3 regions of the Streptomyces sp. NPDC054932 genome follow, and region 3 is predicted to be linked to each of the others. Evidence: riboswitches for the same ligand, from Rfam matches in the RefSeq annotation. Region 3 holds a riboswitch; each other region holds the start of a gene.
The links. A riboswitch is a leader RNA that binds a small molecule or an ion and turns the genes downstream of it on or off. The one in region 3 is predicted to bind cobalamin.
Positions count from the first base shown of each region.

Region 1: it holds a riboswitch for cobalamin, as region 3 does, so the genes downstream of both, ACWGE1_RS17950 (ABC transporter substrate-binding protein) here and ACWGE1_RS04045 (ribonucleoside-diphosphate reductase subunit alpha) in region 3, are expected to answer to the same signal.
Region 2: it holds a riboswitch for cobalamin, as region 3 does, so the genes downstream of both, cobN (cobaltochelatase subunit CobN) here and ACWGE1_RS04045 (ribonucleoside-diphosphate reductase subunit alpha) in region 3, are expected to answer to the same signal.

Region 1 covers NZ_JBSGXU010000058.1:12,662-20,400, forward strand. Annotated here, with positions in the region: gene ACWGE1_RS17935 (PE-PGRS family protein) at 1-1,052, opposite strand, end outside; gene ACWGE1_RS17940 (ABC transporter ATP-binding protein) at 1,024-1,842, opposite strand; gene ACWGE1_RS17945 (FecCD family ABC transporter permease) at 1,839-2,867, opposite strand; gene ACWGE1_RS17950 (ABC transporter substrate-binding protein) at 2,864-3,859, opposite strand; cobalamin riboswitch at 3,904-4,045, opposite strand; gene ACWGE1_RS17955 (hypothetical protein) at 4,157-4,573, opposite strand; tRNA gene ACWGE1_RS17960 (tRNA-Trp) at 4,878-4,954, opposite strand; gene ACWGE1_RS17965 (DUF5959 family protein) at 5,061-5,474, shown strand; gene ACWGE1_RS17970 (DUF4352 domain-containing protein) at 5,590-6,117, shown strand; gene ACWGE1_RS17975 (glycoside hydrolase family 18 protein) at 6,229-7,554, shown strand; gene ACWGE1_RS17980 (serpin family protein) at 7,636-7,739, shown strand, end outside.
Region 2 covers NZ_JBSGXU010000033.1:49,547-57,285, reverse strand. Annotated here, with positions in the region: gene cobN (cobaltochelatase subunit CobN) at 1-2,385, opposite strand, end outside; cobalamin riboswitch at 2,428-2,559, opposite strand; gene ACWGE1_RS12425 (cobalamin biosynthesis protein CobG) at 2,825-4,171, shown strand; gene ACWGE1_RS12420 (precorrin-8X methylmutase) at 4,168-4,815, shown strand; gene ACWGE1_RS12415 (precorrin-2 C(20)-methyltransferase) at 4,812-6,311, shown strand; gene ACWGE1_RS12410 (GNAT family N-acetyltransferase) at 6,407-6,970, opposite strand; gene ACWGE1_RS12405 (cobalt-precorrin-6A reductase) at 7,007-7,739, opposite strand, start outside.
Region 3 covers NZ_JBSGXU010000008.1:67,584-75,322, forward strand. Annotated here, with positions in the region: gene ACWGE1_RS04015 (carbohydrate ABC transporter permease) at 1-330, opposite strand, end outside; gene ACWGE1_RS04020 (extracellular solute-binding protein) at 406-1,686, opposite strand; gene ACWGE1_RS04025 (GntR family transcriptional regulator) at 1,976-2,740, shown strand; gene ACWGE1_RS04030 (carbon starvation CstA family protein) at 2,904-5,123, shown strand; gene ACWGE1_RS04035 (CstA-like transporter-associated (seleno)protein) at 5,120-5,317, shown strand; gene ACWGE1_RS04040 (GNAT family N-acetyltransferase) at 5,426-5,923, shown strand; cobalamin riboswitch at 5,975-6,096, shown strand; gene ACWGE1_RS04045 (ribonucleoside-diphosphate reductase subunit alpha) at 6,241-7,739, shown strand, end outside.

The DNA of each region.
Region 1 (7,739 bases), on a different contig from region 3:
CGGTCCTCGTCCCGGGCCAGCCGTTCCACCACGTCCGGCGGCAGCCGCGGGGCCATCGCGACCGTGCTGCGCAGCAGCAGGTGCGGGGACACCGCGAGGCGGCGCATCGCCTCCGCGTCCCCGTGCAGCGCCACCACCCATGGGATCGGCCGCCGGATGAGCCGTGGGTCGATGTCGACCCGCACGGCCGACCGCTGCTCCTCCGTCAGCTCGGGCCGCGTGGACACGGCGAGGCGTACGTCGTCGTCCGGGTCGGCGGCGAGTACCTCGACCAGGTCGGGGTCCAGGTAGGGGTTCCGGGCCAGGCCCAGGCGCCACTGGGGGTCCTGGTCGGCGCAGAGCCGCGTGGCGAGGTCCCGGTCCAGCCGGTAGCCCTCGACGAGGCGGCCGGCCCCGTGCGCGGAGTCCACGTACTGCGCCGTGAGCGGTGCCTCCTCGTGCCGGGCGAGCGTGACCGCGGCCCGGACGGCGGGGGCTGGATCGGCCGCGAGCCGGGCCCGGGTCTCCTCGTCGAGGACGGGCCAGGCGGTCTCGCACGCGGCGGCCCGTACCCGTGGCAGTGGGTCCGCCAGCAGGACGAGGGACAGTGGGAGGGGCAGGGCGGGCATGAGGGCCAGCTCCTCCCGGACCGCGCCGGAGGGGTCCTCGGCGAGCGTCGCGTACGCCGTGGCCGTCAGCTCCCGCCCGGTGGCGGCCGCGGCCTGGAGCATCAGTTGGCGCCGGGCGCCGCCCTGTTCACCGAGCACGAGCCGCGACCACTGTTCCGGCGACAGCGCGAGGCAGGCGGGCCATTCGGCGAGGCGGCCGCGTACCTGCCGGTCCGGGTGGTCGACGGCGGCGTCGACGAGGGCGGCGGGCAGGTCGCGGCGTGCCAGGAGGTACAGGTCCAGCTGCCGGTCCACGTCCAGCATCCGGATCCGGATGTCGTCCGGTGTGGCCGCGTTGAAGCTCAGCCCCCGGAGCCGGGCCCGCCGCAGGCCCGGCTCCGCGTGCGGCCCCCAGTCCCGCGCCCGCCACCGGTCGTCATCGGGCCGTCGTACGTCTGTCCCCATCCAAGGGAAGGTAGACGATGTTCGGCGTGCCCGTGTCCGGGTGGACCCGGACTCGGGTCCGTACCCCGTACACCTCGGCCAGCAGTTCCTCGGTGAGCACCTCCTGCGGCGGGCCCGAGGCGGCGACCCGGCCGCCCGACAGGACGTACAGGCGGTCGCAGTAGGCGGCGGCGAGGTTGAGGTCGTGCAGGACGAGCAGGCCGGTGGCGGGCAGCCCGCGGACCAGGGCCAGGATCTCCAGCTGGTAGCGGATGTCCAGGTGGTTGGTCGGCTCGTCCAGGGCGAGCAGGCCGGGTTCCTGGACGAGGGCTCGGGCCACCAGGGCGCGTTGCCGTTCGCCGCCGGAGAGCTCGTCGAAGCGGCGGCCGGCGAAGGGGCCGGCGCCCACGGTCTCCAGGGCTTCGGCGACGCGCCGCGCGTCGTGCGGACCGTCCTGTTCCCAGAACCGTTTGTGCGGGCTGCGTCCCATGGCGACGACCTCGCGGACGCTCAGCCCGAGGGTGCCGCTCGCGTCCTGCGGTACGACCGCCACGCGGCGCGCCCGGTCCTTGACGGTGAGCGTGCTCGCGTCCGCGCCGTCCAGCAGGACCCGGCCGGCGGTGGGGCGCAGGGCGCCGTAGACGCAGCGCAGCAGTGTGGTCTTGCCGCTGCCGTTGGGACCGACCACGCCCACCGTCTCGCCGGGGCGGGCGGCGAGGTCGATTCCGTGCAGCAGTGTGTGCCCGTCGGTCTCGTAACGGACGCCCTGGACGGTGAGTTCCACGGGCGGCCGCGCCGGGTTCCCGGTCATCCGGTGACCCCTTCGGTCCGGGTGGAGCGGCGCAGCATCCACAGGAAGAACGGTCCGCCGACCAGCGCCGTGACCACGCCCACCGGTATCTCCGCGGGTGCGGCGGCGGTGCGGGCGACCAGGTCGGCCAGGATCAGGAACACCGCGCCGCCCAGAGCGGCCACGGGGAGCAGCGCCCGGTGTCCGGCGCCGACGACCATCCGGGCGGCGTGCGGGACCATCAGGCCGACGAAGCCGATCGCCCCGCTGTAGGCGACGAGCACGCCGATGACGAGCGAGGTGAGGACGAAGGCGGCGGCCCGGAAGCGCCCGGTGTCCAGTCCGAGGGTGCGCGCGCCCTCCTCCCCGGCGAGGAGCAGGTCGAGCGGCCGGGCGAGGGCGATGAGCAGGCCGGTGCCGATCACCAGCGCGAGGGAGGGCAGGACCAGTTCGTCCCAGCGGGCCCCGCCGAGGCCGCCGAGGGTCCAGAAGAGGACCGAGCGGATCTGGTCCGGGTGCGCGGAGAGCACGAGGACGAGACTGGTGAGGGCGGACAGGATGTACTGGACGGCGACGCCGGCGAGGGTGAGCCGGCCGGTGGTCATCGTTCCGCCGCGCCGGGCCATCGCGTAGACGGCGACGAGGGCGGCCATGGAACCGGCGAAGGCGGCCAGCGGCAGGCCCATGCCGAACGCGAAGGCTCCCGTACCGAAGACGATCACGAGGACGGCTCCGGCGGAGGCCCCGGAGGAGGCGCCGAGCAGGAAGGGGTCCGCGAGCTCGTTGCGTACGAGGGCCTGCAGCACGGTGCCCGCGACCGCGAGCCCGGCGCCGACGACGGCCCCGAGGAGGACGCGCGGGAGCCGGACGTCCCAGACGATGGAAGCGAAGGCTCCGGTGCGCCGCTCCCCGGACAGGCCGCTGACGACTATGTCGAGTACGCGCTCGGGGGCGATCCGTACGGCCCCCAGTGCCAGCCCCGCGACCGCCGCGGCGGCGAGCGCGGCGACCAGCGCGAGGAGGACGGTGGCGGTGCGCAGCCTCACGGGGCGGCGGGGTGGAGCTGACCGCTCAGGGACTCGACGGCGTCGGCGACGCGCACGCCGAGGACGGCCGAGGAGAGCGGCAGCACGACGAAGCGCCGGTTCTTGACGGCGGGTACCTCGGCGAGGGCCGGGTCGTTCAGCAGGCGCTGCTTCTTGGCCTCGACGGGGGTGCCGCCGTAGTCGTAGATGAGGACGACATCGGGCCGGCGCTCGATGACCTGCTCCCACGACACGTCGCCGAAGGAGTCCTTGAGGTCGGCGAAGACGTTCGTGCCGCCTGCGAGCGAGATGATCTCGTTGCCGATGCCGTTGCCCCCGGAAGTGGAGGCGGAGGCGTCGCCGGAGTCGTAGACGAAGACGGACGGGCGGGGCCCGTCCTTGACGCGGGCGGTCACGGCGTCGATGCGGCGCTGCTCGTCCTCGATGAGCCGGGTGCCGCGCTCCGGTACGCCGAAGGTCCGTGCGACCTCGGTGATCTCGGTCTTGAGCTGGTCGAGGCCGACCTTGCCCTCGGTGCAGTACTCCACGTTGAGCCGGGAGTCGATACCGGACTTGGCGAGTCCCTCGCGGTCGCGCCCCTGCGCCTTGTCGAAGGCGCTGGCGTACCCGCCGTACACGAAGTCGGGGTCGGCGCCGAGCAGGACCTCCTTGGAGGGGTACTCCTCGGCCAGCACCTTGATCTTGTCGTAGCCGGGCCGGTACGCGGGCAGCACGGCGTCGTCGAGGTACGCGGACCCGGCGATCCGGTCGCCCAGCCCGAGGGCGAGGAGCAGCTCGGTGGCGTGCTGGTTCATGGTGACCGCGCGCCGGGGCGGGGACTGGTAGGTGCTGCTCACACCGCAGTTGGTGAGGGTGTACGGAAACCCGGGCGCCGCGGGCTCCTCCGCGGCCTTGTCCTCGCCCGCCCCGGGAGAACCGGCGCAGGCAGTCAGGGGTATCAGGAGGGCGAAGGGGACGAGTGCGCGCAGAACTGCGCGGGAACGCGACGGCATGACGAGGCCTCTCCGGGGGATCCGCGTCCCCTGGTCGACGTGAACTGTGAGAGAGGCGGCGCGTCAGTGTCTGACTCCCGGTCTCCCGCGCGGGGACGACCGGTCACAGTGGCGGGACCGCACCGGAATCACACCGGTTTCCTGTCCTGCACCGCCTGGGGCAACACGGACAGTCTGCCAGAAAGCACCAGCCAACCGACCCTGCGGGGTCACGCGGGGCGGCCACCCCGGCGGCGGCAACGCCGACACCGGCTCCTTGCGCAGCATCCACCGCGGGGTGGTCGGTTGGTGGGCTTCTCAGGTCCGGGGGACGAACCGGGCGTCCTGTCGGCACGCACTCCGTGCGTTGTCGGTGATGCTCCGCAGTGGCGACAGCGCGTACCTGGCCATCACGTACCCTGCGGCGATCGACAGGGCGGCGAGGGCGACCAGGGCGAGCAGTGTGAACAACAGCGGAGATTCCCAGGCCTGTTGTCCCTGGCCGGCCGCACAGGGGTGCGGCCCGCTGTCCGTCGGTCCCGACCCGACGGCGGGCGTTGGCGCCGCACAGTCGCCGGTCATCAGTACGACCGACGTTTCGGATCCCAGCTCAAGGACCGGCGCGCTGCCCCTGCTCACGGCTTGCATCGCGAGCAGGGAGAGAACGGCGAGCAGCACCGCCCCGGCCACCATGAACACCCCGCCGTAGAGGCAGGTGAGACGTAAGAGGGTCACGGAACGGCGCTGTGGCGAAGGCTGCTCGTGGAGGCGCAGCCCGTCTGCCGTCCCTGCGCCACGGCCGGCGTGCACGGCGGTCGAAGTGACGCTGTTCGCGCCGCCGTTGACGTCGCCACCTCGGACTCGGATCGACATCGGCGCTTCCCCCTCAAGACGTGACAGCCCCCACTCTCTCCTGATGACCCTTAAGCGGCGCGTCAGTACGGGTACGGCCCGGGAGCGGGCCGGCCGGCGGTCTTGAACACGGCGGAGCCCCGCCGAATCATCGACGGGGCTCATTCCTTCCCGGCACGGGACCGTATGGCAGGGGCGGCAGGATTCGAACCTGCGACCATCGGTTTTGGAGACCGGTGCTCTGGCCGGCTGAGCTACGCCCCTTCGGTGGGACCAACGATGGCACGGCCGGACCCGGAGATCCATTTGTTTTGGGGCGCATCCGGCCGTTCCCGCATGATGGTGGTGATCGGAGCGGCCTTCGGGGGGCATGGTGGAGGACGCCGGGGTGGACCTGATCCGGCTGGTCGCCGAGGACAGCAGTGTCCGGTTGCCGGTGCTCGGCCGTCATCGGCCCGGGGCGACCCCGTACAACGACCATCTCGACGCCGAGATCGTCGTCACCAGCGGCTTCGCCAACGGACGCCTCAAGCTGCGCCTTTCGCCCGAGGACCTGGACGACTGGGCCGCAGGTCTCGATGAACCGGCCGCCGACAGAGGCATCCGCCGGCTGCGCGGCAACGGGATCCGCATCGAGGTCGACCGCCGGTTCTCGGTTCCCGTTCCGGTTGTCACCGTGGCGGACGAGGACGCCTCCGCCTCCTCGGTCCGCGTCCGGCTGGACGTGGGCCACGGCTGGGTCGACGACCTGCGCCGGCAGTACCGCCGGGTCCGGGATGCCTGACCCAACGAGGTGGTGACCGCTCCGCGCTCCAGGAGCCACTGGCAGTGAAGGGTGGCGGGGCCCGGGGATGCGGAGGATCGTGAGGAAGGGGAGCCGTGGAACGGGAGGTTCCGTCATGGCCCGAAGCCGACGACCCGGCCGCACGGGACTCCGGGCCGTTCTCGTGGCGCTCGCACTCCTCGCTCCCGCCCTGTCGGGAGCGTCCCCGGGCGGCTCGGGCGAGACGATCTCCCTTGCCGGGAGCCTGCCCGGTGAGCGGCTCGACGTCACGTTGACGCAGGTGGTGGACCCCGCGACCCCCGCGGCCCCTGCGACCCCCGCCGCACCCGTTGGCTCCACCGGCCCCGACCGGCTCGTCGCGACGCGCTTCCGCCTGGAGAACACCGGGACGGCCGTCTACCAGGACTCCCCCGCGCCGGCCGCGCACCTGCTGGACACCACCGGGCGCCGGTTCACCGGGCTCGGCGTCCCCACCACTGCCGGACCGGCCTTCCCGGACACCGTCACGCTCGACCCAGGAGACACGGCGGAGGGTCTCATCACCTTCCGGCTCCCGCAGGACGCCGACCCGGCCGCGGTCCAGTTCGCCCTCGACGGCGGACTGGCCGACGACGTCGGCCAGTGGAGCCTGCAGCCCCAGTAGCGGGCGGCGAGTTTCGGCCACCCCCTTGACCGCTCTGGTCCAGACCAATAGTTTCCGGCATGCACAGCGCACGCGCACACGCCCCGCTCCCCGCATCCGCAAAGGAAGCCCATGCGCCGCAGCATGCTCGGCAGGATGGCCGTCGCCGCCTGCTCCCTCTCCCTGCTGACCGCCTTCGCGCCCGCCGCCGCCGCGCAGGCCGACGGCGGCCACGACCGCCCGTACAAGAAGGTCGGCTACTTCACCCAATGGGGTGTCTACGGACGGGACTTCCAGGTCCAGGACCTGGAGGCGAACGGCTCCGCCGGAAAGCTCACCCACATCAACTACGCCTTCGGCAACGTCAGTCCGCAGGGCAAGTGCTTCACCGGGAACATGCCGGGTGAGGCCGACGCCTGGGCCGACTACGTGCGCCCGCTCGACGCCGCGAACTCCGTCGACGGGGTGGCCGACACCGGTGAACAGCCGCTCGCCGGCAACTTCAACCAGCTGCGCGAGCTCAAGGCCAGGCACCCCGGGCTGAAGGTGCTGATCTCGCTCGGCGGCTGGAGCTGGTCCACCCACTTCTCTGACGCCGCGCTCACGCCGGCCTCCCGCAAGGCCTTCGTCGAGTCCTGCATCGACCTCTACATCAAGGGCAACCTCCCGCAGGACGGCGCCCGCGGCGGAGCCGGAGCGGCCGCCGGCGTCTTCGACGGGATCGACCTCGACTGGGAGTGGCCCGGTTCCGCGGGCGACACCGACACGAAGTACCGGCCCGAGGACAAGCAGAACTTCACGGCGCTCGTCCGGGAGTTCCGCACGCAGCTCGACGCGTACGCGCGGAGCCAGAAGAGGAAGACCAAGTACGAGCTGACGGCCTTCGTCCCGACCGCCCCCGCCAAGATCGACGCGGGGTTCGACGTCCGCCGGATCATGCGCGACCTCGACTTCGTCACCCTCCAGGGCTACGACTTCCACGTCTCCGGCGAACCGAGGACCGCCCAGCAGTCCGCCCTCCGCGCCCGCGGCGACTTCAGTGTCGACGGCACGGTGGACGCCTGGCGCCGGCGCGGCGCGCCCGTGAACAAGCTGGTGATGGGCATGCCGTTCTACGGGCAGGGCTGGACCGGCGTCAGCGGTGGCGGGGACGGCATGGGCCAGCCCGCCACGGGCCCGGCACCGGCCACCTGGTCCGCCGGGTACGAGGACTACAAGGCGCTGAAGAAGCTCGCCGACTCCGGTGCCTACACGATCCACCGGGACCGGCGCGGCGGTCACGCCTGGCTGTTCGACGGCACCACCCTGTGGACGTACGACGACCCCCAGGTCCTGCGTGCCAAGACCGGGTACATCCGCGAACACGGCCTCGGCGGAGCGATGTTCTGGTCGCTCGACGCGGACACCGCCGACGGCGAGCTGATGACGGCCGTCGACCGGGGCCTGCGCGGCCGCTGACCCGGGCCGCCCCTGACCGGCGCCGCCGGGCCGCGGAAAACCATCCGGCCCGGCGGCGTCCCTCCACCTACGCTCCCCCGCATGAGGAACTCGACGGTACGGGCGGTCAATCTGCTGACGACGCGCTGGGCCGCGGCCGCGCAGGCCCCGGCCGGGAGCCCGGGCACTGTGTTCACCGCGGCCGG
Region 2 (7,739 bases), on a different contig from region 3:
GCCCGCCGGGATGAAGCGGCCGTCCAGGGCCGCGACCACGTGCGCGATCTCGTCCGTGGTGCCGGCCAGGCGCGGGACCACCTCGTTCGCCGCGAAGGTCAGGACGGCGGTCACGTCCGCGCAGTGCCCGGCCGCGACCGCGGAGACGGCCGAGGGGTCCCAGTTCGCGTCCTCCATCGCCTGGACCAGGCCGCGGGCCTGGGCCTCGACCTCGTCCGCGGAGGTACGGGTGGCCTTGGACTCGTCCAGGCCGAGCGCCTCGCGCAGACCCGGCAGGGCCGTCGTACCGCCCCAGATCTGACGGGCGCGCAGGATCGCGAGGACCAGGTTGACCCGGGACTCACCGGTCGGCGCGCCGCCCAGGACGTGCAGGCCGTCGCGGATCTGGGCGTCCTTGACCTCGCACAGCCAGCCGTCGACGTGCAGCAGGAAGTCGTCGAAGCCCTCGTCGTCCGGGCGCTCCTCCAGACCCAGGTCGTGGTGGAGCTTCGCGGCCTGGATCAGCGTCCAGATCTGGGCGCGGATGGCGGGCAGCTTCGCCGGGTCCATCGCGGAGATCTGGGCGTACTCGTCCAGGTGCTGCTCCAGCCGCGCGATGTCGCCGTACGACTCCGCGCGCGCCATCGGCGGCACCAGGTGGTCGACCAGGGTGGCGTGCACGCGGCGCTTGGCCTGGGTGCCCTCGCCCGGGTCGTTGACCAGGAAGGGGTAGATGAGCGGCAGGTCGCCGAGGGCCGCGTCCGGGGCGCAGGCCGCGGACAGGCCGGCGTTCTTGCCCGGCAGCCATTCCAGGTTGCCGTGCTTGCCCAGGTGGATCATCGCGTCGGCGCCGAAGCCGCCGTCCTCGGCGCGCGCCTGGATCCAGCGGTACGCGGCCAGGTAGTGGTGCGAGGGCGGCAGGTCCGGGTCGTGGTAGATCGCGATCGGGTTCTCGCCGAAGCCGCGCGGCGGCTGGATGAGGATCAGGAGGTTCCCGCGGCGCAGCGCCGCGAGCACGATGTCGCCCTCCGGGTTCGCGGAGCGGTCCACGAACATGTTGCCCGGGGCCTCGCCCCAGTGCTCGGTGACGCTGTCGCGCAGCTCGGCCGGGAGCTCGGCGAACCAGCGCCGGTAGTCGGCGGCAGGGATGCGGACCGGGTTGCGGGCCAGCTGCTCCTCGGTCAGCCAGTCCTGGTCGTGGCCGCCGGCCTCGATCAGGGCGCGGATCAGCTCGTCGCCGTCGCCGGAGACCAGACCGGGGATGTTCTCGGTGGGACCGAAGTCGTAGCCGCCGGCGATGAGGGTGCGCAGCAGCTCCACGGCGCTGGCCGGGGTGTCGAGGCCGACCGCGTTGCCGATGCGGGAGTGCTTGGTCGGGTACGCCGAGAGGACCAGCGCGACCTTCTTGTCGCGGCGGTCGATGTGCCGCAGCCGGGCGTGGCGTACGGCGATCCCCGCGACCCGGGCGGCCCGCTCGGGGTCGGCCACGTAGGCGGGCAGGCCGTCCTCGTCGAGCTCCTTGAAGGAGAACGGGACGGTGATCAGGCGGCCGTCGAACTCGGGCACCGCGACCTGCGTGGCGGCGTCCAGCGGGGAGAGGCCCTCGTCGTTCTCCTCCCAGGCGGAGCGCGAGCCGGTCAGGCACAGGGCCTGCAGGATCGGCACGCCGAGCCCGGCGAGGGCGCCCGCGTCCCAGGACTCGTCGTCGCCGCCCGCCGAGGCGGTGGCGGGCTTGGTGCCGCCGGCCGCGAGGACGGTGGTGACGACCGCGTCGGCCGACTCCAGCGCGGCGATCAGCTCCGGCTCGGGGGTGCGCAGGGAGGACACGTACAGGGGCAGCGCCTGGGCGTCATGGCCCTCGATCGCGTCGCACAGGGCGTGCACGAAGGAGGTGTTGCCGCTCATCTGGTGGGCGCGATAGTAGAGCACGGCGATCCGCGGGCCGGTGGTGGTCCCGGGCGTGCGCTCCAGCGGGCCCCAGGTGGGGGCGGCGGCGGGCGGCTCGAAGCCGTGACCGGTCAGCAGGACCGTGTCGGAGAGGAAGCGGGCCAGCTGTTCCAGGTTGGCCGGGCCGCCGTGCGCGAGGTAGCCGTGGGCCTCGGCGGCGATGCCGATCGGGACCGTGGATGCCTCCATGAGCTGGGCGTCCGGTGCCTGCTCGCCGGTCAGGACCACGACCGGGCGGGTCTGGCCCGGGGCCAGGAGCAGATCGAGGCCGTCCTGCCAGGCGCGGAGGCCGCCGAGGAGACGTACGACGACCAGGTCGACCCCGTCGAGGAGGCCGGGGAGGTCGTCGAGGGGAAGACGGGAGGGGTTCGCGAACCGGTACGGGACGGGGCCGTCCGCCGTGTTCGCTGCGCGGGCGCTGAGCAGATCGGTGTCGGACGTCGACAGCAGCAGAATCATGCGGCGGCAGGCCTTCCTCGGGGTTTCCGCGCCCCGGGCAGTGTGAGGACAGCGGGAGTTCCTGACTCACCCCGGGCGCGGGATCGCTCCGCGGGGTTCACAGTGGCGGGACCGCGCCGGAATCGCACCGGGCTTCCTCCCATGTCGCCGTCCTCGGCGACGGCGGACCGTGTGGTCCGCCGGAAGGTCATCTTAGGGGCGGGTCGCTCCGGCCGGGGTGGGTGGGGTGGTGGCGGTGCGCCGGACGCTCCCGCCGGGGTGGCGGGTGTGCGCTTCCGGGTGCGGCGCCGTTGCCGGGGCTCTGCCCCGGACCCCGCGCCTCAAACGCCGGCGGGGCCGGAAGGGCGGGCTGCGGGGCTGGAGGGGCGGCGGGGAATCGCAGGTCGGGGTGGTGACGGACACAGGTCGGGGGGCCGCAATCGTGGGTATGCTCGCGGCCATGCCCCAGCCCCCCTCCGCCGCATCGCGGGACGAACCCGTCATACGGGATCGTGGTGACGCCTGTCCCGGCGCGCTGCGACTGCACGCGGCGGACGACGGGTTCCTGGCGAGGGTCCGGGTACCGGCCGGGCTGCTGACCGTCCGGCAGGCCTCGGTACTGGCGCTCGCCGCCGACCGGTTCGGCGACGGGCACCTGGAGCTGACCTCGCGCGGCAACGTGCAGCTGCGCGGCCTGGCCGACGGCTGCGTCGCCGGGCTCGCCCGGCTGCTGGACGGAGCGGGGCTGCTGCCCGCGCCGAGCCATGAGCGGGTACGGAACATCGTGGCGACACCGATGTCCGGACTGGACGGACCGGACGGGCCGGACGGAACGGCGGTGGACAGGACGGCGGCCGCGGACCGGCCCGACGCACTGGCCTGGGCCGTGGACTTCGACCGGCTGCTGTGCGCGAGCCCCTGGGCCGCCGCGCTGTCCGGGCGGTTCCTCTTCGCCTTCGACGACGGGCGCGGTGACGTGGCGTCACTCGGCCCCGACGTGACCGTCCTCGGCCGCCCCGGCGGCCGGGCACTGGTCCGCCTCGGCCGGGCCGCCGACGCCGTCGAGCTGGCCGGACAGGACGCCCCGCAGGCGGCGCTGCTGGCCGCCCGCTATTTCCTCGACGCCGCCGCGGCGGCGGGCACCCGCGCCTGGCGGGTGTCCGAACTGCCCGCCGAACACCCGCTGCACGCGGCCGGGTTCGCCCTGCGCCTGGCAGCCGGGGGGATCGACGCGAAGACCACTGGCGCGGTGGAATGGCCGTACGCTCCGCCGCCCCGGCCGTGGGGCGCGGGCGTGCACGACCGTGAGACCCTGTGCGTCCTGCCCCCGCTCGGCCGGCTCACCTCCGCCCAGTGGCGGGTCCTGCTGCAGGTCGCGGACCGGGGGAGCGGCCAGCTGCGCGTCACCCCCTGGCGCAGCGTCATCCTGCCCTCGGCGAGCGCCCGCAGGCCCATCAACGGCGCCGCCCGCATCGAGGCCGCCGGGCTGGTCCTCGCCCCCGGCAGCCCCTGGGAGTCCGTCACCGCCTGTACCGGGCAGCCGGGTTGCGCGAAATCCCTCGCGGACGTACGCGCAGACGCGCGGGCCGTCGCCGAGCGGGCGCGCGGACCGCTGCCCGTGCACTGGTCCGGCTGCGAGCGCCGCTGCGGCCATCCGCGCGGCACCGCCTGGGTGGATCTGGTCGCCACCGGGACCGGATACCGGATCGCCACCCCCGGCCGCCCCGTACGCGACGACGTACCGCCCTCCGAACTTGCCGCGGCACTCGCGGACGCCCGCACCGACCCCGACGTAGTGAAGAAATGAGCGAGTACACCGTGTTTGAGTACGAGAAGGACGGCGCGGCCATCTACCGCCAGTCCTTTGCCACGATCCGCGCCGAGGCGGACCTCTCCGGGCTGCCCGACACGGTCGCCCAGGTCGCGGTGCGCATGATCCACGCCTGCGGGATGACCGACCTCCCGCAGGACCTCGGCTTCACCCCCGAGGTCGTGCTGCGCGCCCGCGCCGCACTGGAGGCGGGCGCGCCGATCCTGTGCGACGTGCAGATGGTCGCCAGCGGTGTCACCCGCAAGCGGCTGCCCGCCGACAACGACGTGATCTGCACGCTCTCCGACCCGGCCGTACCGGAGCTCGCCGCGAGGATGGGCACCACGCGCAGCGCCGCCGCCCTGGAGGTGTGGCGCGACCGCGGCCTGCTGGAGGGTTCGGTGATCGCCGTCGGCAACGCGCCGACCGCGCTGTTCCGGCTGCTGGAGATGATCGAGGAGGGCGCCCCGCGCCCGGCCGCCGTCATCGGGGTTCCCGTCGGTTTCATCGGCGCCGCCGAGTCCAAGGACGCCCTCGCCGCCCACCCCTCCGGGCTCGACCACCTGATCGTGCGCGGCCGGCGCGGCGGCAGCGCGATGGCCGCCGCCGCCGTCAACGCCATTGCGAGCGTGGCCGAATGAGCGTCGCCGAGCCCAAGGGGCGGCTGTACGGGGTCGGGCTCGGCCCCGGCGACCCGTCGCTGATGACCCTGCGCGCCGTCGAGGTGATCGCCGAGGCCGACGTCGTGGCCTACCACAGCGCCCGCCACGGCCGTTCCATCGCCCGCTCGATCGCCGCGAAGCACCTGCGCGCGGACCACGTCGAGGAACCGCTGGTCTACCCGGTCACCACCGAGACCACCGACCACCCCGGCGGCTACCAGGGCGCGATGGAGGAGTTCTACGAGGCCGCCGCGGCCCGCCTCGCCGCCCACCTGGACGCCGGCCGGACCGTCGCCGTGCTTGCGGAGGGCGACCCGCTCTTCTACAGCTCGTACATGCACATGCACAAGCGGCTCGCGGACCGGTACGAGACCGAGGTCATCCCCGGCGTCACCTCCGTGAGCGCCGCCGCCGCCCGGCTCGGCACCCCGCTCGTGGAGGGCGAGGAGGTCCTGACCATCCTCCCCGGCACCCTGTCCGAGGAGGAGCTCACCGCCCGCCTCGCCGCCACCGACTCGGCGGTCGTGATGAAGCTCGGCCGGACCTTCCCCGCCGTCCGCGGCGCGATGGAGAACAGCGGCCGGCTCGCCGAGGCCCGCTACGTCGAGCGCGCCACCATGGAGGGCGAGCGCACCGGCCTCCTCGCCGACACCGACGCCGACAGCGTGCCGTACTTCGCCGTCGCCGTGGTCCCCAGCCGCATCGGCAACCCGGGCAGCGTGCCGTCCGGCCCCGGCGAGGTCGTCGTCGTGGGCACCGGCCCGGCCGGCCCGCTGTGGCTCACCCCGCAGACCCGGCGCGCGCTGGCCGACGCCGAGGTGCTGGTCGGCTACACGACCTACCTGGACCGGGTGCCCGTACGGCCCGGGCAGATCCGGCACGGCTCCGACAACAAGGTGGAGTCGGAGCGCGCCGAGTTCGCCCTCGACCTCGCCCGGCGCGGCAAGCGCGTGGCCGTGGTCTCCGGCGGCGACCCCGGCGTCTTCGCCATGGCCACGGCGGTCCTCGAGGTGGCCGGGCAGACGGAGTACAAGGACGTGCCGGTACGGGTCATGCCGGGGGTGACCGCGGCCAACGCGGCGGCCGCCGCGGCCGGCGCCCCGCTGGGCCACGACTACGCCACCATCTCCCTCTCGGACCGGCTCAAGCCCTGGGAGGTCATCGCGGAGCGGCTGCGGGCTGCCGCCGCGGCCGATCTGGTGCTGGCCCTCTACAACCCCGGCTCGCGCAGCCGGACCTGGCAGGTGGCCCAGGCCCGCGAGCTGCTGCTGGAGCTGCGCTCGCCCGGGACCCCGGTGGTCGTGGCGCGCGACGTGGGCGGCCCCGGGCAGTCGGTACGGATCGTCACGCTCGCCGAACTGGAGCCGTCCGAGGTGGACATGCGCACGCTCCTGCTGATCGGCTCCTCGCAGACGCAGGTCACCGAGCGGGCCGACGGGTCGAGGATCACCTGGACGCCGCGCCGGTACCCGTGATGACCGGGTGAGGCAGAACGGAACATGGGGAAGGCCCGGTGCGACGACCGCACCGGGCCTTCCCCGCGTTCCGGAGCCGGATGTCCTGCGGCTGTTCAGTCGGCCGCGGGCGTGCCGGCTCCCGCGGCCGCGCCGCGGGCCAGGCGGAACAGCACGTTCGGCCGCAGCGGGCCTTCGGGCGCGTCGGGGTCGTCGAAGTCGTCGGCCGGGTCCCGGGTCATCCCGATCCGCTGCATCACCGCCTGGGAGCGGAGGTTGCCGGCCGTCGTCACCGCGAGGATCTCGGGCAGCCCGAGCGCGTCGAAGCCGTGGGCCAGCACCGCACGCGCCGCCTCGGTGGCGTAGCCCTGTCCCCAGGCCGCCCGGGCGAGCCTCCAGCCGATCTCCACGCCGGTGAACGGCATGCCGTCGTCCACGTGGTCCATGCCCGCGAAGCCGATGAACTCACCCGTGGCGCGGACCTCGACGGCCCACCAGCCGTAGCCCCGCCGGTCGAAGGCGGCCCGGAACCGCACGATGGAGGCCTCGCTCTGCTCACGGGTGAGCAGGTCGCCCAGGTGTCGGCGCACCTCGGGATCGGCGTTCATCGCCGCCCAGGGTTCGAGGTCGGAGTCCCGCCACGGGCGCAGGACGAGGCGGTCGGTGTGCAGTTCGGTCATGCCGCCCACCCAACGTGAGCCCGGCCCCCGGGGCAATCACTTTTCCTGACAGCTTACGCGCAGCCAGTCGCGGACTGCCTCGACCGAGCCGGTCTCCTCGACTCCCGCCGGAACCGGGGGCCGGCGCACGACCACCACCGGGATGCCCGCCTCGCGGGCAGCCGTCAGCTTGGGGGCGGTGGCCGAGCCGCCGCTGTCCTTCGTCACCAGGACGTCGATCCGGTGCCGTGCGAGCAGATCCCGCTCGTCGTCCAGGGTGAACGGGCCCCGGGCCAGCAGGACTTCGAGGCGCGGGGGCACCGGCGGCGCCGGCGGGTCCACCGAACGCACCAGGAACCAGGTGTCGGTGAGTTCGGCGAAGGTGTGCAGGCCCATCCGGCCGGTGGTCAGGAACACCCGGCCGCCCAGCCCCGGCAGCAGACCGGCCGCCCCGGCGAGGGAGTCGGTGAAGGTCCACGCGTCCCCCGGGCCGGGTGTCCAGCCGGGGCGGCGCAGCGCCAGCAGCGGGACGCCCGAGAGCGCCGCCGCCGCGGCCGCGTTGAAGCTCATCCGCTCCGCGAACGGATGGGTGGCGTCGACCAGACGGGTGACCCCGTGGGAGCCGATCCAGGCGGCCAGCCCCTCGGGCCCGCCGAAGCCGCCGATCCGGGTCTCGCCCGGCGGGAGCACGGGCGAGCCGACCCGCCCCGCCAGCGAGGTGGTCACCCGGTACGAGGGGTCCTGGGCCAGTGCCTCCGCGAGGCGCCGGGCCTCCGTCGTGCCGCCCAGG
Region 3 (7,739 bases):
GAAGATCACCGTGCGCAGGACGACGGCCCAGAACTCGCCGTCGCCGAGGATCTTGGCGAAGTTGTCGAAGCCGACGAACTCGGGATCCTTGAAGCCCCAGAGCTCGGACTTGCCGAAGCTCTGGAAGGACAGGGCCACGAGCCGGTAGAGCGGGTACCCCATGACGAGGGCGATGACCAGCAGGCACGGGGCCAGCAGCAGCCAGGGAGTGGCGCCGGGGCCCTTGCGGCCGGTCCGGCCCGGTGCGGCGGGGCTGCCCGACTCCGCTCCGGGGGGAGTCTTCTGCTTCGCCGGCGGCAGGTCGGCGGTGGTTGTCTGTGCGGCACTCATCGCGCGCTCCTCGGGGGTCCCTCTCTTGACGGGCAGCAGGGCCCCGCCGGTCCGGCGGGGCCCTGCCCACTCAGGTCACTTGGTGTTGATGACCTTGTCGATCTCGGCGTCGGCGGCCTTGGCCGCGTCCTCGACCGACTTGTTGCCGGTGCCGATGTCGCGCAGCGTGGTCTGGAGGAGCTTGGCCTTCTCGATCTGGCCCCAGCCGGACGCCGTCGGGACGAACCAGGAGGACTCGGCAGCGGTGGCCGCGACCTGCGTCTTCGGGTCCGCCTTCAGCGGGCCGAGGTCCGTCTTGTTGTTGGGCAGGTTGCCCTTCTCGATCAGGCCCTTCTGGCCCTGGGCGCCGGTGAAGACGTTGATCCACTCGGCGGCGATGTCCTTGGCCTTGGACTTGGCCGGGATGGCCAGGTCCGAACCGCCCAGGAAGACCGGGAGGTTCTTGCCGCTCGGACCGGGCTGGACGAAGTTCTCCAGCTTGTCCTTCAGGCCGCCGACCTTGTCGTTCTCCGGGGTGGCGGCGGTGGCGCCCTCCCAGGCGGCGGCGAAGATCGCCGCGGAGTTGCCCTGGCCGAAGACGACCGGACGGTCGGACTCGTCCTTGGTCTTGTCGGCGTGCATGTACTTGTCGAGGAGCTCCTTGTACTGCTTGAGCCCCTTCAGCGACTCGGGGGAGGACAGGTTGCCCTTCCACTTGTCGCCGTCCTTCTTGGCGATGCTGCCGCCCGCCTCGTAGACGAAGGACATCGCGGCGTACCAGTCCGGGGAGGGCTGGTAGAGGGCGCTGAACTTGTCGCCCTTCGCGGCCTGGATCTTGTCGAGCGCGGCGGTGTACTCGGCCCACGTCTTCGGCGCGGCGGTGACGCCGGCCTCGGCGGCTATGTCCTTGCGCCAGGTGCCGACGCGGCCACCGGCGTAGTAGGGGACGCCGTAGGTCTTGCCGTCGTAGGTCACGGACTCCTTGAGGGCGTCCAGCCAGGCGGCCGAGTTCTCGAACTTCGACGGGTCGACCTCGGCGAAGGCGCCGGTCGACATGTAGCCGATCATCTCGGAGTTGCCCATCTCGACAACGTCCGGGGCCTTGTCCGTGGCGAGCACGGCATCCAGCTTGGCGTTCTTGTCCGGCCAGCCGTAGTACTCGTGCTTGATGGTGAGACCCGGGTGCTTGGCAACGATCGCGTCGTCGGCCGCCTTCACGAGCTCCGGCCAGTTCTTCTGCGCGTCGACCGTCAGCCAGACGGTGAGCTCCTTGGCTTCGGAGGCCTTGTCGCCGCCCTTGCTGTCGGAATCACCGCACGCCGCGAGGCCGATAACCATGCCCGCGACTCCAACCGCCGCGATGAGCTTGCGCTTCACGCCACCCTCCTCAGGGATGCCTGCCTGCACTTCCCTTGCCCGCCGCGGTGACATACGCGAAGTACTGCCGTGGGGCCGGGATCTGATCCATATTGGTTTAGACCAGTAGCTGGAGCTTGGCCTAGACCTTTAGGGGTGTCAAGGGTCTAATGAGCGGGTGCCCGGTCCGTTATCGGACCGACACCTGGGGAGAGAGAAGGCCTGTCCCCCCATACGTGTCACCATGTGACCGCACATATCGGAGGAGCCGGTGACGGCAGCGAAAATGGAGTCGGGAAGGCGGGCGGCGATGGCCACCGAAGGGGCGACCACTGAGCCGGAAGGCGGGGCAGCCACCCGCACGGCGCGCGTGCCCAAGTACTACCGGCTCAAGCGGCACTTGCTCGACATGACCGAAACCCTGCCGCCCGGCACCCCGGTACCGCCGGAGCGCACGCTCGCGGCCGAGTTCGACACCTCGCGGACCACCGTGCGGCAGGCCCTCCAGGAACTGGTCGTAGAGGGGCGACTGGAGCGAATCCAGGGCAAAGGCACCTTCGTCGCCAAGCCCAAGGTCTCCCAGGCCCTGCAACTGACCTCGTACACGGAGGACATGCGGGCCCAGGGACTGGAACCGACCTCCCAGCTCCTCGACATCGGCTACGTGACGGCCGATGACACCCTCGCCGGACTGCTCAAGATCACCACCGGCGGACGGGTGCTGCGCATCGAGCGGCTGCGGCTGGCCAGCGGCGAGCCGATGGCCATCGAGACCACCCACCTCTCGGCCAAGCGCTTCCCCGCACTGCGCCGGTCGCTCGCCAAGTACACCTCCCTCTACACCGCTCTGGCCGAGGTGTACGACGTGCACCTGGCCGAGGCCGAGGAAACCATCGAGACGTCACTGGCCACCCCGCGCGAAGCCGGCCTGCTCGGCACCGACGTCGGGCTGCCGATGCTGATGCTCTCCCGGCACTCCCTGGACGCCGACGGCGAACCGGTGGAGTGGGTGCGGTCGGTGTACCGCGGCGACCGCTACAAGTTCGTCGCCAGGCTCAAGCGCCCGGCGGTCTGACCTCGCACGTTCGGGCCCGTCCGAGCTCGCCCGGCTCCGCCCGGCGGACCCCGGCCTACCGAATTCCTTCACATACCGGAATGCGGACGGACCCTTACGCTCACCGGGCAATCCCCCGTAGATTCCCTGCCCTTACGCAGATGATCGACGAGGGGACGAGGTCATGCCTGAACCGGAAGCAACAGGGACAGAACGGGACACGGCGAGTCCGGCCACCGGGCCGGACTCGCCCTCTCCCCGGTCCATCGCCGTGTGGGTGCTCGTCGGACTCGTCGGCGCCATCGGCTGGGGCGTGCTCGCGCTCTCGCGCGGCGAGGAGATCTCCGCGGCCTGGCTGCTCGCCGCCGCACTGGGCTCGTACGCCATCGCCTACCGCTTCTACGCGCGCTTCATCGCCCACCGCGTGCTGAAGGTGGACGCCACCCGGGCCACCCCCGCCGAACGCCTTGACAACGGTGTCGACTTCCATCCCACCGACCGCCGGGTCCTCTTCGGCCACCACTTCGCCGCCGTCGCCGGCGCCGGCCCGCTCGTCGGACCCGTGCTCGCCGCGCAGATGGGCTACCTGCCGGGCACCATCTGGATCGTCGCGGGCGTCATCTTCGCCGGGGCCGTGCAGGACATGGTCACACTGTTCTTCTCCACCCGCCGCGACGGGCGTTCGCTCGGCCAGATGGCCAGGGACGAGATCGGTCCCGTCGGCGGGGCCGCCGCCCTCATCGCCGTGTTCGCCATCATGATCATCCTGCTGGCGGTGCTGGCACTGGTCATCGTCAACGCCCTGGCGCACTCCCCCTGGGGCGTCTTCTCCATCGGCATGACCATCCCGATCGCCGTCTTCATGGGCTTCTACCTGCGCGTCCTGCGGCCGGGCCGGGTCACCGAGGTCTCCGTCATCGGCGTCGCCCTGCTGCTGCTCGCGATCGTCGCCGGCGGCTGGGTCGCCGAGTCCTCCTTCGCCGGCACCTTCACCCTGGAGAAGGAGACGCTGGTCATCTGGATGGTGGTGTACGGCTTCCTGGCATCGGTGCTGCCGGTGTGGATGCTGCTCGCGCCCCGCGACTACCTCTCCACCTTCATGAAGGTCGGCACCATCGCGCTCCTCGCGCTCGGCGTGGTCATCGCGATGCCCACCCTGAAGATGCCCTCGATCACCGACTTCGCGGCGAGCGGCGACGGACCGGTCTTCGCCGGGTCGATGTTCCCCTTCGTCTTCATCACCATCGCCTGCGGCGCGCTCTCCGGCTTCCACGCCCTGGTCTCCTCGGGAACCACCCCGAAGATGATCCAGAAGGAGACCCAGGTCCGCATGATCGGCTACGGCGCGATGCTGACCGAGTCCTTCGTCGCCGTCATGGCGATCATCGCGGCCTGCATCATCGAGCCCGGCCTCTTCTTCGCCGTCAACTCCCCCGGCGGGGTCATCGGCACCACCGTCGAGTCCGCCTCCCAGGCGGTGACGAACTTCGGCTTCGCCATCTCCCCCGAGGCGCTCACCCAGGCCGCCAAGGACGTCGAGGAAGCCAGCCTCCTCTCCCGCACGGGCGGCGCGCCGACCTTCGCACTCGGAATGTCGGAGATCTTCTCCGCCGTGATCGGCGGCGCGGGCATGAAGGCGTTCTGGTACCACTTCGCGATCATGTTCGAGGCGCTCTTCATCCTGACGACGCTCGACGCGGGCACCCGCGTCGGCCGGTTCATGCTCCAGGACACCCTCGGCAACGTCCACAAGTCCTTCAAGGACGTCAGCTGGAAGCCCGGCGTGTGGTTCGCGAGCGCGATCGTCGTCGGCGGCTGGGGCTACTTCCTGTGGGTCGGCATCAAGGACCCGCTGGGCGGCATCAACCAGCTCTTCCCGCTCTTCGGCATCGCCAACCAGCTGCTCGCCGCGGTCGCGCTCGCCGTCTGCACCACGCTGCTGGTCAAGTCCGGCCGGCTCAAGTGGGCCTGGGTGACGGGCGTGCCGCTGGTCTGGGACGCCACGGTGACCCTCACCGCGAGCTACCAGAAGATCTTCTCCAAGGACGTGAAGGTCGGCTTCTTCGCCCAGCGCGACAAGTACCAGGCCGGAATCGACGCCGACAAGGTCCTGCCTCCGGCGAAGAACATGGACGACATGCACACCGTGGTCACCAACGCCACGGTCGACGGCGTGCTGTGCGCCTTCTTCGCGGTCCTGATCCTGGTGGTCCTCGCGGACGCGGCCCGGACCTGCCTGAAGGCCGTCCGCAACCCGGAGTCGGCGACCCTCTCCGAGGTCCCGTGGACCGAGTCGAAGATCGTCGCCCCCGCCGGACTGATCGCGACCGCCGAGGAGCGGGCGGAGCTCGCCGCGGCGGGCCCGGACGCGGGCGGCGGACACGTCAAGGAGCCGGTGGCGTGAGCACCGTACGGAGCGTGCTGGCCAGGGCCCGGTTCTACGTACGGGAGTTCTCGGGGGAGGCCGCGTACGACCGGTACGTCGCCCACGCCCGCTCCCACGACCCGGACGCGGAGGTCCTCACCCGCCGCGCCTTCGAACGCGCCCGTACGGACGCCCGCGAGGCGGACCCCCGCGAGGGCTTCCGCTGCTGCTGAGCCGCCCCGCACGCCGAAGGCCCCGCCGGATGCTTCCGGCGGGGCCTTCGCGTCGGTGCCGACTTCGAGGACAGCGCCCGCCGTCACCCGTCCTGCACACTCGACCGCATGGACATGACGATCAGGGCGGTGCGGCCCGCCGAGTACGCGGAGCTGGGTGAGATCACGGCGCAGGCCTACCTCGCCGACGGGCATCTGGACTTCAACGAGGATGACGAATACCTGCACGTGCTGCGCGACGTGGCCGGCCGGGCGGCCCGGGCCGAGGTGCTCGTCGCCGAGCGGGAGGGGCGGGTGCTGGGCGGGGTGACCTTCGCCGCCCCCGGCAGCCCGCTCGCCGACATCGCCGCCCCCGACGAGGCGGAGTTCCGGATGCTCGCGGTGGCCCACGGGGCGCGCGGCCAGGGCGCCGGCGAGGCCCTGGTGCGGGCGTGCATCGAGCGGGCGCGGGCGATCGAGGGTGTGACGGGCCTCGCGCTCTCCACCCAGCGCAGCATGGCCGGGGCCCACCGGATCTACGTACGACTGGGCTTCGTGCGCACGCCGGAGCGGGACTGGGCGCCGATCGACGGCCTGACACTCCTCACGTATCGACTCAAGCTGTAGCCACGCCGACACTACATGTGGGGGTTGCCGCAACGGGCCGCCCCCACATGTATGCTCATGCCTGCTGTCGCTGCAGGGGAATCCGGTGCGAATCCGGAACTGTCCCGCAACGGTATGAAGTGTCCGGCTACCGGACGCCAAGTCCGATGACCTGCCTACAGCGTGCCCGGCTCGACCGAACCGGGTGCCGATTCGTCCGGGCCTCGCGGTTGGGCCGGTGGACGCCATGCGGGGGTACGCGTTCTCGTCGCGCCCGCATGCGCCCGCTCGCGCCCCGCCCCGCCGATGACCGGGCCGAGCGAGGGAGAGCTCCCGCCGTGACCATCGCGCCTTCCGCACCGCGCGCCGAGTCCACTTCTGGCGACAACACCGAGGGCCCGGGGGCCACGCTGCTGCGTACCCTCACCGAACTTACGGCGGACCTCCCCGACACCGACCCCGGCCGGGTCGCGGCCTCCGCGCTGCGCGGCCGCAGCTCCGCCGCCGACGACGCCGAACTGCGCGGGCTGGCCACGGAGGCCGCCGCCGGTCTGATCTCCGAGGACCCGGCCTACTCCCGGCTCGCCGCCCGCCTGCTGACGCTGGCCGTGCGCGACGAGGCCGCGAGCCAGGGCTCCACCTCCTTCTCGGCCTCCGTCGAGGTCGGTCACCGCGAGGGCCTCATCGCCGACCGCACGGCCGAGTTCGTCCGCACCCACGCGGCCCGCCTGGACTCGCTCGTCGAGCTCACGCTCGCCGAGGGCGCCGACGACCGCTTCGGCTTCTTCGGCCTGCGCACCCTGCACAGCCGCTACCTGCTGCGCCACCCGATCACCCGTCAGGTCATCGAGACCCCGCAGTACTTCATGCTGCGCGTGGCCTGCGGCCTGGCCGCGGACGACAGCGTCCAGGCCGTGGAGGAAGTGGCCTCGCTGTACCGGCTGATGAGCCGTCTGGACTACCTGCCGTCCTCCCCCACGCTCTTCAACTCCGGCACCCGGCACCCGCAGATGTCCTCCTGCTACCTGCTGGACTCCCCGCTGGACGAGCTCGACTCGATCTACGACCGCTACCACCAGGTCGCCCGGCTCTCCAAGCACGCCGGCGGCATCGGCCTCTCGTACTCCCGCATCCGCGCCCGCGGTTCGCTGATCCGCGGCACCAACGGCCACTCCAACGGCATCGTGCCGTTCCTGAAGACCCTCGACGCGTCCGTCGCCGCCGTGAACCAGGGCGGCCGCCGCAAGGGTGCCGCCGCCGTCTACCTGGAGACCTGGCACGCGGACATCGAGGAGTTCCTGGAGCTCCGCGACAACACCGGTGAGGACCAGCGCCGTACGCACAACCTGAACCTCGCCCACTGGGTGCCGGACGAGTTCATGCGCCGCGTGAACGCCGACGCCGACTGGTCGCTGTTCTCCCCGGCCGACGTGCCCGAGCTGGTCGACCTGTGGGGCGACGAGTTCGACGCCGCCTACCGCAAGGCCGAGGCGGAGGGCCTGGCCCGCAAGACCATGCCCGCCCGCGACCTGTACGGCCGGATGATGCGCACCCTCGCGCAGACCGGCCAGGGCTGGATGACCTTCAAGGACGCCTCCAACCGCACGGCGAACCAGACGGCCGAGCCGGGCACCGTCGTGCACTCCTCGAACCTGTGCACCGAGATCATCGAGGTCACCAACGACGGCGAGACCGCCGTCTGCAACCTCGGTTCGGTCAACCTGGGCGCCTTCGTCGTGGACGGCGACATCGACTGGGAGCGGATGGACGAGACCGTCCGCACCGCCGTGACCTTCCTCGACCGCGTGGTGGACATCAACTTCTACCCGACCGAGCA